DNA from 4 places in the Bradyrhizobium sp. AUGA SZCCT0182 genome. Region 1 is predicted to be linked to each of the others. Evidence: predicted binding sites of a transcription regulator. Region 1 holds the regulator's gene; each other region holds the start of a gene.

What was found. The regulator PhoB, encoded in region 1, activates phosphate uptake and scavenging genes when phosphate is short. The targets are predictions, from matches to a motif close to TGTCATNNANCTGTCAT.
Region 2: ppk2 (polyphosphate kinase 2) is a predicted target of PhoB. The motif match lies at 2,072-2,088, and genes of this name have one in related genera.
Region 3: JQ611_RS03445 (acetoacetate decarboxylase) is a predicted target of PhoB. The motif match lies at 2,940-2,956, and genes of this name have one in related genera.
Region 4: JQ611_RS37675 (YbhN family protein) is a predicted target of PhoB. The motif match lies at 3,105-3,121, and genes of this name have one in related genera.

Annotation. Positions count from the first base shown of each region.
Region 1 covers NZ_JAFCLY010000001.1:483,645-487,602, reverse strand. The annotation lists gene JQ611_RS02280 (GcrA family cell cycle regulator) at 378-887, shown strand; gene phoB (phosphate regulon transcriptional regulator PhoB) at 1,057-1,758, opposite strand; gene phoU (phosphate signaling complex protein PhoU) at 1,834-2,550, opposite strand; gene pstB (phosphate ABC transporter ATP-binding protein PstB) at 2,574-3,395, opposite strand; gene pstA (phosphate ABC transporter permease PstA) at 3,392-3,958, opposite strand, start outside.
Region 2 covers NZ_JAFCLY010000027.1:83,634-87,591, reverse strand. The annotation lists gene JQ611_RS25970 (methyl-accepting chemotaxis protein) at 1-416, shown strand, start outside; gene JQ611_RS25965 (methyl-accepting chemotaxis protein) at 612-2,036, shown strand; gene ppk2 (polyphosphate kinase 2) at 2,154-3,074, shown strand; gene JQ611_RS25955 (hypothetical protein) at 3,125-3,766, opposite strand; gene JQ611_RS25950 (TIGR00282 family metallophosphoesterase) at 3,788-3,958, opposite strand, start outside.
Region 3 covers NZ_JAFCLY010000002.1:229,173-233,130, forward strand. The annotation lists gene JQ611_RS03435 (carbohydrate porin) at 1-794, opposite strand, end outside; gene JQ611_RS03440 (transporter) at 820-1,848, opposite strand; gene JQ611_RS03445 (acetoacetate decarboxylase) at 1,987-2,769, opposite strand; gene JQ611_RS03450 (patatin-like phospholipase family protein) at 2,996-3,958, shown strand, end outside.
Region 4 covers NZ_JAFCLY010000060.1:18,138-22,095, reverse strand. The annotation lists gene JQ611_RS37685 (hypothetical protein) at 1-813, shown strand, start outside; gene JQ611_RS37680 (autotransporter outer membrane beta-barrel domain-containing protein) at 884-1,798, shown strand; gene JQ611_RS37675 (YbhN family protein) at 1,878-2,957, opposite strand.

The DNA of each region.
Region 1 (3,958 bases):
CTTGTCCCGAGGGAAAACCGGCGTCCACTTTTCCGGATCATGCTCGAACCGCTTCCCTGCGGTGCAAGATAAAGCAATCCGTAGCATTCCGGTGCCGTGGAAAACTCCAATTACAATGCATAAATACCGGAACATGTGGACGCACGGACGCGTACTCTTGCGCCAGAGTCCCGCCATATTGTAGCGTCTGGGCTGTCGGGTACGACATCTCGTGCGGAAGTACTGACCCCTAGAGTCCATTTTGTAAGGCGTAAACGTTCGGGCGGCTTTTTTGCGCCCGGCGAGGGCTAAGGGATTCTGCCCGCTGGGATTTTTGAGAATTGGCATCGCCAGCGCTGCCCCCGGTTTGGCCGGCTCTGTGCGAAGGGAAGAATGCGATGACGGTATTGACCTGGTCCGACGAGCGCGTCGAGCAGCTTAAAAAGCTCTGGGAGGGCGGACTTTCCGCCAGCCAGATCGCCGCGGAACTCGGAAATGTGACGCGAAATGCAGTGATCGGCAAAGTGCACCGGCTGGGTCTCTCCGGCCGTGCCAAGAGCCCCTCCTCGGCCGCGCCGCGTCAGCGCAAGGCGCGCCCCGCCCAGCAGATGATGCGGGTGGCGCGCCCGGTGTCGCGCGGCAACACCGCGCTGGCCCACGCCTTCGAGGTGGAGATGGAGCCGGATCCGGTCGCCTACGACAATGTGGTGCCGATGAGCCAGCGGCTGACGCTGCTCGAATTGAACGAGGCCACCTGCCACTGGCCGATCGGCGACCCCTCCAGCTCGGAATTCTTTTTCTGCGGCGGCAAGGCGCTCAGCAGCCTGCCCTATTGCGCGCATCACTCGCGCATCGCCTATCAGCCGGCCTCCGATCGCCGCCGCCCGGCGCCGAAGCCGACCAGGTAAGGGCTGCGCATCAGCTACGCGGAAAATATCCGCTGTCGTCCCTGCGAACGCAGGGACCCATAACCACAGGCGATCGTGGTTAGGCTTGGCTGGAGCTCCAGCTCGCTTCAAAAATCGATACTTGTGGTTATGGGTCCCGGCCTTCGCCGGGACGACGATGGAGTATTGGCTACTCCACCTTCGCGAACCGATCATCCAGCGCGTAGCCGGCGCCGCGCACGGTGCGGATCGGGTCCTGTTCGCGGCCGGGGTTGAGCAGTTTGCGCAGGCGGCCGATATGGACGTCGACGGTACGCTCGTCGATGTAGATGTCGCGGCCCCAGACGCTGTCGAGCAGTTGCTCGCGGCTGAATACGCGGCCGGGATGTTCCAGGAAAAACTCCAGCAGGCGATATTCGGTGGGGCCGAGATCGATCGGACGGCCCGAGCGCGCGACGCGGCGCTTCTCGCGGTCGAGTTCGATATCGCCATAGGTCAGCACGGTGGCCAGCCGCTCCGGGCTCGCCCGCCGCAACAGGCCCTTCACCCGCGCCAGCAGCTCCGGCACCGAAAAGGGTTTTACGATGTAGTCGTCGGCGCCGGTCGCCAGCCCCCGCACCCGTTCGCTTTCCTCGCCGCGCGCGGTCAGCATGATGATCGGCAGCGCCTTGGTCTCCGGCCGCGCCCTTAAGCGGCGGCACAGTTCGATGCCGGACAGGCCCGGCAGCATCCAGTCCAGCACGATCAGGTCGGGCACCCGCTCCTTCAACCGTGTATCGGCGTCGTCACCGCGGGCGACGGTTTCGACCTCATAGCCTTCGGCATCGAGGTTGTAGCGCAGAAGCGTGGTGAGCGCTTCCTCGTCTTCAACCACCAGAATGCGTGCGTTCATCTATGTAAGCCTCTTGTGTTTTGACGCGCTGTCGATACGCGAAAAACGTCTCTCGTTCCGCTGTCAGTTCAGTAACTAGTTTCCCGGCACAGTCGTGGCAAAATTCGTCATGTCGCCCTTCGGGCGCTTGTCGAGGATCTGCTGGCCTTCGATCATGTAGAACACGGTCTCGGCGATGTTGGTGGCATGGTCGCCGATCCGCTCGATGTTCTTGGCGCAGAACATCAGATGGATACAGAACGAGATGTTGCGCGGATCTTCCATCATGTAGGTCAGGAGTTCGCGGAACAGCGAGGTGCAGATGGCGTCGACTTCCTCGTCGCCCTTCCAGACCGCCATCGCCGCCGGCAGGTCGTGCGACGCGTAGGCGTCAAGCACGGACTTGACCTGCGACTGCACCAGATCGGTCATGTGTTCGAGACCGCGGATCAGTTTCAGCGGCTGGAAATCGTTCTCCAGCGCCGCGACGCGCTTGCCCATGTTCTTGGCGAGGTCGCCGATCCGTTCCAGATCGGTGGCCACCCGCATGGCGCCGACGATCTCGCGCAGGTCGATGGCCATCGGCTGGCGGCGGGCAATCGTCAGCACCGCGCGTTCCTCGATCAGGTGCTGCAGGCGGTCGATCTCGGCGTCGGAGGCGACGACGCGTTTTCCCAGCGCAACGTCGCGCCGGATCAAGGCATCGACGGATTCGGTGATCATGCGTTCGGCAAGGCCGCCCATTTCGGCGACCAGGCGGGTCAATTCCTGAAGATCGCTGTCGAACGCCTTCGCGGTATGCTCTGAAGCCATTGTCTTCTCCTCGCGATGTGCGCTTAGCCGAACCGGCCGGTAATGTAATCCTGGGTGCGTCGGTCGCTCGGCGAGGTGAAAATCTTGTTGGTGTCGTCGAATTCGACCAGTTCACCGAGATACATGAAGGCGGTCTTGTCCGAGACGCGCGCCGCCTGCTGCATGTTATGGGTCACGATGGCGATGGTGTAGTCCTCCGCCAATTCTGTGATCAATTCCTCGACCTTGGCGGTCGAAATCGGGTCCAGCGCCGAGCAGGGCTCGTCGAACAGGATCACTTCAGGGCGCACCGCCACCGTGCGCGCGATACAGAGCCGCTGCTGCTGGCCGCCGGACAGGCTGAGGCCCGATGCATTCAGCTTGTCCTTGACCTCGTTCCACAGCGCACCGCCACGCAACGCCTTTTCGACGCGGCCGTCCATCTCGGATTTCGAGATCTTCTCATAAAGGCGGATGCCGAAGGCGATGTTTTCGTAGATCGTCATCGGAAACGGCGTCGGCTTCTGGAACACCATGCCGACCCGGGCGCGCAGCAGATTGAGATCGAGCTTGGGGTCGAGGATGTTGGTCTGGTCGAGCATCAATTGCCCGGTCGCCTTCTGGCCCGGATAGAGGTCGTACATCCGGTTGAAGATCCGCAGCAGCGTGGACTTGCCGCAGCCGGACGGCCCGATGAAGGCGGTGACGCGGTGGGTGCCGAGCGTGAGGTTGATGTTCTTCAGCGCGTGGTGCTCGCCATAGTAGAAGTTCAGGCCCCGCGCGGTCACTTTCGGCGGCGCGTCGGGCAGCGCCACGTGGGGAACGCCCGCGTTGACGGCACTCATGGATACAGAAACTTCGGTCATTTTGCGGTCCTCTCGGCGCCAAGGATGCGCGCGCCAATATTCAGGGCGAGTACGGTCAGGGTGATGAGCAGCGCCCCGCTCCAGGCGAGCTGCTTCCAGTATTCGTAGGGGCTCTGCACGAAGTTGTTGATGGTGACCGGCAGGTTCGCCATCGTCTTGGTGAGATCGAGGCTGAAGAACTGGTTCGACAGCGCGGTGAACAGCAGCGGCGCGGTTTCGCCGGCGACGCGGGCGGTGGCGAGCAGCACGCCGGTGATGAGACCACTTCGCGCGGCGCGATAGGCGATCCGCTTGATCACCAGCGAGCGCGGCAGGCCGAGCGCGGACGCCGCTTCACGCAGCGGATTGGGCACCAGGCCGAGCATGTCCTCGGTGGTGCGGACCACCACGGGGATCACGATCACGGCCAGCGCCAGACAGCCGGCAAAGGCCGAGAAGCCGCCCATCGGCACCACGATGGCGCCGTAGACGAACAGGCCGATGATGATCGAGGGCGCGCTGAGCAGGATGTCGTTGATGAAGCGGATCACCGAGGTGAGCCGGTCATGCTTGCCGTATTCGGC
Region 2 (3,958 bases), on a different contig from region 1:
TCGACACCAACTATGTCGAAATATCCGGCAGCAACCCGGTGCAGCACCGCACCAAAATTCTGGACTGGGCGGACCGCGCGCTGCCACCGTTCCAGGAAGCCTTCCTCGCCAAAGACAAGCGCATGGCGTTCTGCGCTGTCATCGACACCAACGGCTATCTGCCGGTTCACAACAAGATCTATTCGCATCCGCAACGTCCGGGCGACGTCACCTGGAACACCGCCAACAGCCGCAACCGCCGCATCTTCAACGATCCCGCGGGCCTCGCAGCCGGCCGCAACCAGCGCGCCTACCTGGTGCAGAGCTACGCCCGCGACATGGGCAACGGCAACACGGTGATGATGCGCGAGATCGACGTGCCGATCCGCGTCAAGGGCCGCCATTGGGGCGGGTTCCGTACAGCCTACAGGCTCTAGATTCTTGATTGACGCGTTTTCTCGACGCGAACCGGTATCAACCCCCGGATCAAGTCCGAGGGCATGCTTCGCTCGAAAATGCTCCAGTTCGCTCTCAGGCAAGACACCAAGGCGCGAATCGCGTTCTAGACTTGCAATTGGAATGCGCTCGCCGCGGTGAGCCGATCATCGGCTCTGACTGGAGAAAGCTCGAGCATGTCCTTTGTGCAGCGTGCGGTCCTGGACACTCACTCCAACCAGACACTGGCCGAACGCCTCATTGACCAGCTTGCCGACCGCATCGGCGGGCTCGGCGTGGAACTTGCCGATATCGCCGGCAACGTCCAGGAGGTCGCCAGCCGCGTCGCGAACCAGTCGGACCGGTTCCACCACTTGCAGAAGACGGCCCAGACGATGGTCTCGGCCAACCGCGACATCGCCAATGCATCGCAGGCGGTGCAATCGACCACGTCCGCAGCCGTCGGAGAGATCGTTCAGTCGCGCAGCGCGGTGGATACGGCCGTCAAGCACATCGCCGAACTCGTCGACGCGGTCGGCCGTATCGAGGCCCGGCTCAGCGCCGTCGGCTCGGCCCTGTCGCAGGTTGCAAAAGTTTCCGGCTCGATCGAGGCGATTGCGAAACAGACTAACCTTTTGGCGCTCAATGCCACGATCGAGGCGGCGCGCGCCGGAACCGCCGGCCGTGGCTTTGCCGTGGTCGCGAACGAGGTGAAGAGCCTGGCGGAGGGGACGCGCCAGGCCACGCAGCAGATTTCCGAGACCATGCGCGATCTCGACGGCCAGATCGGCAGCCTGATCGGCGAGAGCAGCGACGCCTCGCTCCGCGCCAAGAGCGCTGGTGAAGGCGCACAGCAGATCAGCGGCATCATCGCGCGCGTGCACCAGGGCATCGCGTCCGTAGGCTATGAGATCGACGGCGTCGCCAAGGCCGCGACGTCCAATCTCGGCCATTGCGACCGCGTGATCGAGGAACTCGGCCAGCTTGCCCAGGGCGTCGATTTGTCCTCCAGCGAGCTGAAGCAGGCCGACGGACGGGTGGCGAAGCTGCTCGAACTGTCGGAAGGCCTGATCGCATTGATCGCCGACAGCGGCGTCGAGACTTCGGATGCGCCGTTGATCCGCGTGGTGATCGACACCGCAAAGCAGATTTCCGACGCGTTTGAGGCCGCCGTCGCACGCGGCGAGATCACGGTCGAGCAGTTGATGGACGAGAAATACCGCGAAATATCAGGGACCGATCCGAAGCAATATCTGACCGACTATGTCGCCTTCACCGACCGCGTCCTGCCTTCGATCCAGGACCCGATCCAGAAGAGCGATCCGCGCATCGTGTTCTGCGTCGCCTGGGCCAAAGGCGGCTATCTGCCGACCCACAATCCGAACTACCGCCTGCCGCAGGGGCCCGACCCCGTCTGGAACAACGCCAATTGCCGCAACCGCCGCCTGTTCAGCGATCGCGCGGTGAAGAAGGTGGCGACGAACACAAAACCGTTCCTGCTGCAGACCTATCGCCGCGACATGGGCGGCGGCAATTTCGTGCTGATGAAAGACCTCTCCTCGCCCATCCACGTGCGCGGCCGCCATTGGGGCGCCTTCCGCATGGGTTTCCGGCAGTCCTGAGCGACAGACGTCAAAACGCCTTGCCCGGCGCGCGCTGTCACACCCCTGACATGCGCATTTGAAACTAACGGTGATGCCGTGCATTTCCTTTTGCGCTTCCCTGGGCGGAGTATCCTGATGACCGAAAAACCAGTCAATGGCTCGATCCATGATCGCATCCACGCGGAAATGATGGACAGTTTCGACGAGGAACTGGAACTCGAGATCGACGACGACCGCCTCGACGCGCTGACCAACGAATTCGAAAGCCATTCCGCCGAGGAGACCGTCGACCGCCGGCTTTATTTCAAGGAACTGTTCCGCCTGCAGGGCGAACTGGTCAAACTGCAGAGCTGGGTGCAGCACCAGAAGCTGAAAGTGGTTGTCATCTTCGAGGGACGCGATTCCGCCGGCAAGGGCGGCGTCATCAAGCGCATCACGCAGCGGCTGAACCCGCGGGTCTGCCGGGTCGCCGCACTGCCGGCGCCGAACGAGCGCGAACGCACCCAATGGTATTTCCAGCGTTACGTCTCGCATCTGCCGGCCGGCGGCGAGATCGTGCTGTTCGACCGCAGCTGGTACAACCGCGCGGGCGTCGAGCGGGTGATGGGATTTTGTACCGAAGCCGACGTCGAGGAATTCTTCCGCTCGGTGCCGGAATTCGAACGCATGCTGGTGCGTTCCGGCATCATCCTGATCAAATACTGGTTCTCGATCACCGACGAGGTACAGCATCTGCGCTTCACCATGCGGATCCACGATCCCCTGAAGCAGTGGAAGCTCAGCCCGATGGACGTGGAGGCGCGCAGCCGCTGGGAGCAGTACACCAAGGCCAAGGAAGCGATGCTGGAGCGCACCCATATCGCCGAGGCGCCGTGGCACCTGGTCGAGGCCGTCGACAAGAAGAAGGCGCGGCTGAACTGCATCGCCCATCTGCTTGAACAGATTCCCTACAACGAGGTCCCGCAGACCCCCGTCATCCTGCCGCCGCGCGTGCGCAATCCGGATTACCAGCGCGGTCCGGTCCCGCCGGAGATGTACGTACCGGCGCGCTACTGAGCGCGTACCGCTAATCCGGCAAACCCGCGTCCGGACCGCTGGCCCGGAATCTAGCGCAGGGCTGCGGGCAATTCGAAGCCCTTGTACTCGCGCAGCAGCATCGCCTTGAGCACCGGCATTTCCGGCTTGGCGTCGGGCCCGGGCAGCGGATTGCTGTCCGCCTTGATGAAATCCGGTGGCGTCCCCGGCAATTTGTAGAGATTGAAGCCGTTCCGCCGCACCGCGAAATCGGCCTGCAAATAGCCGTCCGCCATCATGGTGCCGGCAGGCGCGAGGTAGAATCCGTCCTCACGATAGGGCCCGAGCATCGAGTAGGTCTTCGAGCCTTTCCGGACTCCGCTGAGCTGGCTGCTCAACCTGATCAGCTCGGTTTCGCGGCCGTCGATATTCACATAGACCCGGCGCAGCGGCAGCTCAGCTGAGTCCTGCGTCACCACGCTGACGAGCACGAGCACATGCTTGGCGAGCGCGCGGTGTTCTTCGGGACTGGAAGCCCAGGAGAAATCCACCGAGGATCCTCTTGCCGCGCCCTTCGGCGCGACCTTCGCCGTGTCGATCGCGGACTTCTCCAGTCGCCCGGTCATGTCTTGCAGCGATACCGGGTCCTGCGATACCGGGCGCTGGGTGAGCTCTTGCGCGGACGCCGCCTGCGACAGCAACAACGCCAGCAGGAAGACCAGAAACCTTTGCATCACACCTTCTCGTAACCCGGTTCAGTGGCCGGTCCAAAATCCCGGCACTGCCGGCTCCAGCCTGCCGCCCGCCCGCACTGGCGCTATTCGCAGCGCCAGTCCGGTGGCATCGTCGGTTTCGACCGCGACCCCGCTTAGTGTCGCCACACCGAACGCCGGTTCGAATCGGCCGGAGGGAATGCCGGTGACGAA
Region 3 (3,958 bases), on a different contig from region 1:
CCGCCGCCGGTGATCGTCCCGGGCAGCCGGCTTTCACCAAGTTCAACTTTGTATTTGAGCTGGGCGATCCACCACGGTGGATCGCTGACGCGAAACAACAGCCCGTGGGGATTCTTGATCTGCGGATCTTCCGGCCCTGGTGGAGCCGAGTCGCCGTTAAACAGCGCGAAGTACGCCGTGAGCCGGTCCGTGAGTTCGGCTTTCACCCTGATGCCCATCACCGAGAGTGGTGGCGACGGCCCGCCGCTCGGCAAATTGATGCCGGCATGGCCCGGCCAGCCCAGCGCCGAATTGACGAAGATGTCGTCATAGGAACTGTCGATGAACTCGATGTCGGACGCCTGCTGCCCGACACGGACGGCGAGCTTGCCGCCAAGCAGCTTCTGCTCGACCCAGAATTCGTAGAGCCGCGTGGCCGGCAACGCCTCGACGCCGCTGGCCAGCATCAGATTGCCGATATAGCTGCGGGACAGCCCGTCGCCGTGGATCTGGAACATGTTGGCGTGGAAGCTGGCGCCGGTCCAACCCGCCACCTTCTCCAGATCGATCGTGGTGCCCAAATCGAGACGGCCGGTGTAGATCGCCCCCGTCCGCATGCCGCCGGAGATATTGGCGAGCCCCTCTCCGATGTAGATCAGACTGAACTGATAGCCGGCATCCGCCAAGGCTTCGCGCGCGTCCTGTGGCGTTTCCTTTGGCTTCGCCGGAGCGATGTCGGCATACGCGACCGGTGCGAGTACAAGACAGGCCGCCGTCGCGAGCAAGGTGACGGCGCGGGAAAGAACGCTGTACATGGTGTCGATACCGCCGCCGACTGCTCTATTTGAAGAAGCCTGAGCGGCGCATGGCGAGATAGGCCGCACCGGCGACGCCAACCATGATCGCCGCCGCCCACAAAAATCCGGTTTCGGTGTCGGTGAGCGGCAGGCCCTTGGTGTTCATGCCGAAGATGCCGGTCACCAGCGTCGGAGGCAGCAGCATCGTCGTGACGATGGACAGCGTGTGGAGGTGCCGGTTGCTCTCCTCCTCCATCTTGAAATGTATTTCTTCCTCCAGCAGGCGGCTGCGCTCGCGCAGTTCGACGATATCGTGGTCGAGGCCATCGAGCCGCTGCGCCAGTTTTCCGGCCTGAAGCCGCAGCGCCGGGCTGAGGTGTTCAACGCTCTTCTGCTCGAGCCGGTGGAACAGCACGCGCAATCCCGCCAGCTGCCGGTGCAAACGCACGCAGGTCCGCCGCGACCGGCCAAGTGCTGCGCGCATTTCCGATCTTGTCTCGCCTGCGAGAATCCGCTCCTCGATATTGTCGATTGCGGTGCCGATCTTGTCGGCCATGCGGTCCATGGTATCGGCGACCTCGTCGACGATCTTCTCCAGCAATGCGGCGACGGTATCGACGCGATGACCGCTCTCCAGCACACGGCGAGTGGAATCGACGGCGCAAAGCGCCTGATGCCGGCCACTGATGAGAAGGCGCTCGGTCATCGCGAAGCGAAGAAATCCGGTTTCCTCGGTCGCGGTGTCGATGGCACGAACGAGATCGGAGAACACCCCGTAGACGCAATGGTCCGAGATGTGGAGTTGCTGATAATTGTCTTTCGACAGTAGCAGCTCGCGCGCCGGCAGTGGCACGTCCACACCCGCCAGCCACGACCGCGCCCTCGCGTCGGTCAGATTAAAGTGCAGCCACAGCCGCCCGTCATGGCTGAATTCGATCGGCACGTTGATCGGCAGCGGCTCGGCGCTGCCATCGCTGTGCAGGCGAAACACCCACACCAGTCCCGGGATAGCCGAAGCGGCATCCAAGACCGGCGCACCCGTCCCCGTTGCAGGCTCGGCCAACGTATCCATCGAAGACATCAGCAGCCCCCGCCAAACCCTGCGCAGCGGCCATAGGAGAACTCAGCCGCAGCGGCCCTCGTGCATGCCAGGCGATTCAATTGCACTATTGTTACAGTTTGATGTCACCGAAGAGATCGCTCTCGCCGCCTACTCCGCGGCGAGACCGGTTACCGCTGCCTGTTCGACTTCCTTGTTGTAGTCGTGAACCACGCGGCCGAACGGCAACGTCAGGTCGGCCAGGAAATGATGGGCGCCGACCACCCGGCGCACCGGAAAATCCGCCACCGGCGCGTTGACGTGCGGCACCAGATGCAACCGCCCCGGCCCGATCCATGAGCCCTTGACGACGATGTCGGTGAGATTGATCGCGACGAGCTGACAGATCTCGAGGCGGCCATCGACGCCCGGGATCATCTTGAGATTGATCTGCGTCTTCGACAGCGTGGCGCGCGTGATTTCACCATTGCCGGCCATGCTTTCGTGCTTGTAGCCCATGGTGCCCATCGCCACGAGCTGGCCAGCATATTCCAGCGTGCCGGTGAAGGTGTCCTTGACGATCTCGAGTTTGGGGTGTGCGTATTTCTTCGGAAAGCCCCAGATTTCGCGCCCCGCTGCGATCGGCGGATCGTCGTCGAGATACATTTGCGAGACGAAATTGACTTCCTCGCCATGCAGCCGCGCCGGGATGACCAGCCCGGATTCGGTGTAGCTGCCGAAGCCGGAACTGTCCGGCATCTTGATCCATTCATAGTGCACGATCGGCTGATCGACCGGCTCCAGCGGCTCGGGCAATCCCGCACGGATCAGTTCGGGATCGGTCTCATAGGTGATGACGAGGAATTCGCGGTTGACGAAACGATACGGACCGGCGGGATAGCTTGGCCCTGCGGCCGGCATCGACGGAAACTTGAGCAAGTCTTCCCTGCGCATTGCAATCCCCTGCTGAAAATCGTCCTGCCGATTGCTAGCGGCCGAAATTGACAGGGATGTGAGGGATTTCCTTCAGCGTCATGACCGCAAATTTCGGCCTCCGTTTTTCGAACACGTCAATGCTTCAGGCGCAGGCAAAACGCGAGGCGGCAAAAGCCGATCGACACATTTGTCATCATCGCGTCACCAGCGCGCGGAATTGTCGGGCAGTTTTGGAGTAATGAACATGGACGCGCGAACCCCACATCTCGAACAGACCATCCATGCGCGCGGCTGGCGGCCGGAGCGCTGCGACCGCGTTGCGCTGGTGCTGCAGGGCGGCGGCGCGCTCGGCGCCTATCAGGCCGGCGTCTATCAGGCCCTGCACGAGGCCCATATCGAGCCGGACTGGGTGTGCGGAGTGTCGATCGGCGCGATCAATTCGGCGATCATCGCCGGCAACCCGCCGGAGCGCCGGCTCGAACGCTTGCAGATTTTCTGGGACCGCATCACCAGCCGCAAGATCTGGCACTACACGCCGGACGGCGACATCTATCGCAAGGCGCGCAATTTCGCGAGCTCGCTCATGACGACGTCGCTGGGCCAGCCCGGCTTCTTCACCCCGCACATGACCAACCCGTGGCTCAGCGCCACCGGCGCCCGGACGGCGACGAGCTATTACGACACCGAGCCGCTGCGCCAGACGCTGCTCGAGCTCGTCGATTTCGACATGATCAACGACAAGCGGATCCGGTTTGCGGTGGGCGCGGTCAACGTGCTGTCAGGCAATTTCATTTATTTCGACAACGCCCATGACGAGATCATTCCCGAGCACATCATGGCGAGCGGCGCGCTGCCGCCGGCCCTGCCGATGGTGAAGGTCGGCACCGACCATTTCTGGGACGGCGGCATCGTCTCGAACACGCCGCTGCAGCATCTCTTGGACCAGGAGGACAGCCTCAATTCGCTGGTGTTCCAGGTCGACCTGTTCAGCGCCCGCGGAGCCTTGCCGCGCGACATCCAGGACGTGATGGCCCGGCACAAGGACATCATGTATTCCTCGCGCACGCGCCACAATACCGACGTCTACCGCAAGACGCACAATCTGAAAGCGCGCCTGCACAAGGCGCTGTCACGAATTCCCGACGATCAGCTGTCCGACGAAGAGCGTCAGATCAAGGCCAGCATCGGCAATCTGCCCGAGATCGCG
Region 4 (3,958 bases), on a different contig from region 1:
ACGACAGGAACGACCACGATCACCAGCGATGTTAACCTCACCTCGACCGGCGGTAGCGGCATCAGCGCGACGTCGACGACGGGCACGATCAACGTCAATGGATCTGGCGCCATCAGCGGCCTAATCCGCGGCGTCGAGGCAACGGCAAGCGGCGCCGGCAACATCAATGTCACGAGCTCCGGAGCGATCGTCGGTGGCGCTGCCAGGGGAATCCACGCGCAATCGACCGGCGGCAACGTGCTCGTCGCGACCGGGAGCACCGTCTCCGGCGCCGACTACGGGATAGTGGCTTTCAGCAACGGCAGTGGCAGTGGCACGGTGACGGTCACCACCGGCGGCGCGGTCACCGGCACGAGTCTGGCGGGTATCCTCACCAGTGCGGTGAACGGCACCAACTCAGTCAATGTCGGCCACGACGTGACGGGCGGGTTCTACGCTATCTTTTCGACCGGCAACGGCAGCGGACTGATCGACATCAATCACACCGCCGGGACCATTGCCTCCGGAACGATCGGTATATTCGCTCAACAAACCGGCACCGGCACCATCGACATCAGCCAGACCGGCGGCGCGCTCAACGGCACGGGCTACGCCGTAGCCGCTGAGATGCAGGGCGGCGGCAACGTGATCGTCTCGCTCACCGGCGGTACGGTCGGCAATGCCAGCGGCGATGTGATCGGTACTATCGCCACCACGGGCACCACTACGATCACCAGCAACGTCGGCCTTACCTCGACCGGCGCAGGGCGCGTTCCAGCTCGGCACCGGTTATCTGTCGCTGCTGACCGACCCGTTCTCGACCAATCGCGTTAGGGCCGATGGCGCTATCGGGTTCGCGCAAGAGCCTTCCTCAGGGCGGCCGTCCTCGGCGCTGCCATCATCGGTGCGCTCGGCCTTTGCCGCCTACACCAAGGCGCCGCCCGCGGCCTATGCGCCGCGCTGGGACATCTGGGGCGCGGCGTTCGGCGGCGCCAACCAGACGCGCGGCGAGGCGGTGGTCGGCAGCAACGATATCTACACGCGCGCCGGCGGCGTCGCAGCCGGTGCGGACTATCGCATCTCGCCCAATGCGCTGATCGGCCTCTCGCTGGCCGGCGGCAACATCAACTGGTCGCTGACCGGCAACGGCGTCACCGGCGGCGGCAACAGCGATACCTTCCTCGCCGGGCTCTATGGCAAGTACAACGCCGGACAGGCCTACCTGTCGGGCGCGCTGACTTACGCCAACTACTGGACCTCGACCAACCGGACCGTGACGGTGGCGGGCCTCGACCAGCTCAAGGCCGACTACAACGCCCGGGCCTTTGGCGGCCGCATCGAGGCCGGCTATCGCCTGCCTGTGGCTTACGCCAACATCGTCTGGACGCCCTATGGCGCCGCGCAGGGCCAGAGCTTCAGCACGCCTGGCTACGGCGAGACCGCGGTCACGGGCTCCAACCAGTTCGCGCTCAACTTCGCCAGTCGCATTGCGACCGCCTTTCGCGGCGAGCTTGGCGTGCGCCTCGACAAGACGATGGCAATCGACAATGGCAGCCAGCTCAACCTGTTCGGCCGGTTCGCCTATGCGCATGATGCGATCAGCAATCCCGCGGCGGCGGCCAACTTCACCACGCTGGGTCTCGGGGCGGCCCCGTTCACCGTTTACGGCGCGAGGCCCTCGCGCGATCTCGCACTGACGTCAACAGGTGCGGAGTGGCGGCTTGCCAACGGGGTCTCCTTCCTCGCCAAGTTCGACGGCGAGTTCGGCGATCGCTCGCAGACCTACACGGCCACGGGACGCCTCCGCTATACCTGGTGATGATCGTCAGCCCGTTTCCGGCTTCGGAGTGCTTCGGCCGCAGCCGTACAGCCGAATGTTCGGGAATCCCGGATATCTGTTACCGTTTCGCTCGCTTGAGCGGCTGCCTGACCGGGACCTCCGCCGTGCGGGGCTGTTCGGTCATCTGGCGGCTGGCCTCCTCGTTCCGGCGGCGCTCGTACCAGGGTTTTAAGACGCTGAGCCAGAGCTCGCGCGTTCCCATGATCCAGATCGAGATGCCGAAGGGAATCAGGAAATACAGGATCCGGAACACCACCAGCGTCGCCAGCAATTGCTCCTTGCCGAACTGCGGCAGCGCCACCAGCATCGCGGCGTCGAACACGCCGATGCTGCCTGGCGCGTGGCTGGCGAAGCCAAGCAGTGTTGCGAGGATGAAGACCACCGCCAGCGAAACGAAATCGATATGGGGCTGCGTCGGCATCAACAGATACATCGCCAGCGCGCAGAACCCGAGATCGACGACGCCGATCATGACCTGCAGCAGCGTCAGCCGCGCCGAGGGCAGCACTACTTTCCAGCCGTTCTGGCCGAGTTCGCGGCGGTTCTCGCCCATCACCAGCCAGAGGAAATAGGCCGCGATGCCGGCGAGGCAGCCGAGCGCGATCAGCCGGTTCACCGATGGCGGCAGCAGATCCATGGCCGTCGCCGCTTCGGGATGCCAGGCCATGCCGATGCCGAGCACGAACAGATTGCCGAGCCAGAAGGTCAGGCCCGAGAGGAAGCAGATCTTGGCGACATCGATCGCGGTCAGGCCGTAGTCGGAATAGATCCGGAAACGGATCGCGCCGCCGGTAAAGACGGTGGCGCCGATGTTGTGGCCGATGGTGTAGCTGGTGAAACTCGACAGCGCGGCGATGCGATAGGGCACGTGCGTCTTGCCGATGGTTCGCAGCGCAAAGAAATCATAGAAGGTCAGCGTGAAGAACGCGCCTACCACGCACAGCGCGGCCAGCGCGATCCGATGCGGCGCGATCTCCGTCAGGGCGGTCAGAATGATCGCAGTGTCGACCCCCTTCAGGGTGTTAACCAGATGGGTGACCGCAAGGATGATGATGAGGAGACTCGCAACGATCCCTAGCCGTTTCCAGCCGATCTTCTCCTTGAAGCCACGCCCAAGCGTGGTCAGCAGCCGATGCATTCATCCTCCCGGCGGGATGGCAAAAGAAAACCTGTCAAAAGCGGCGACAGGGACGGTCAGACGCACCGTGCGCGAAGACACATAAGCCAAAATCGAACCGTTGTGCAGCCCTTGACAAGCCTAGCTTCTGCGTTCGTTCGGCAACCCTGTCATACGTCCTACATATGCGGCCGCGTTAACGATTGTGAGTCGCGGCCAGGCGTATTCCCAACGCTCTCTTGTAAGCGCCGTTCCGCTGTTACCGGGGCCCGCCCCGCGTAGATCGGCTTGAGGAGGGGCCGCGGTTTCGCATTCCCAAGCCGAGGGACGGTTATTGGGAGGCATCACGACCATGAACGGCTTGTTCATCCCGAATTGCGGACATCTAGTATTACGCTGAGAGACAACTCGTGAAAGCGTCGCCGCCGAGAACGCGGCCGAAAAGCAGCTTAAACGGGGCTTTTTGTGTCATCTCGACGAAACAGGCGCATGCCCGGAAAGGTGCTTCCGCTGCGGGGGGGCCGATGGGCACGGCGGTCAATTGCCCGTCGATCGACGGCATCATCCAGAAGGCCGAGGAAGTCGTAAGGCGAGGTCGCGGCCGTGCTGGATGCAACGCTGAGCAATGTCGCCCTACGCCGCTGCGCCTGACGAGATCTCGCTATGGCTGCCTGATCGCCCGGGTGTGGAAGCTGCCGCGCGACCACGGTGCTGGCCGAGCCCACGGTTGGTCTGCAGCTGATTTGTCCGGTCCATTGAGGCAAAACGCCGCGCGTGAAAATCGCGCGCGTTCTTGCGTCAGGGGCTGCGATTCTGGCCGGCGTGCCACTGCCGGTGCGGGTACTCACTGCTTGGGAATCACTTCACGGGTGGCCGTTTGAGGCCGCGCTCGGTCGATAACGGGAATCACCGGGTACCGGCGGGAACCCGCAACCGGCACGCGAGGACGCCAAGCATTTATTCACCATCGAACCAGACGAAACCGCGTCGGTTACCCCAAATGCACCATTAGCGTCGTCATT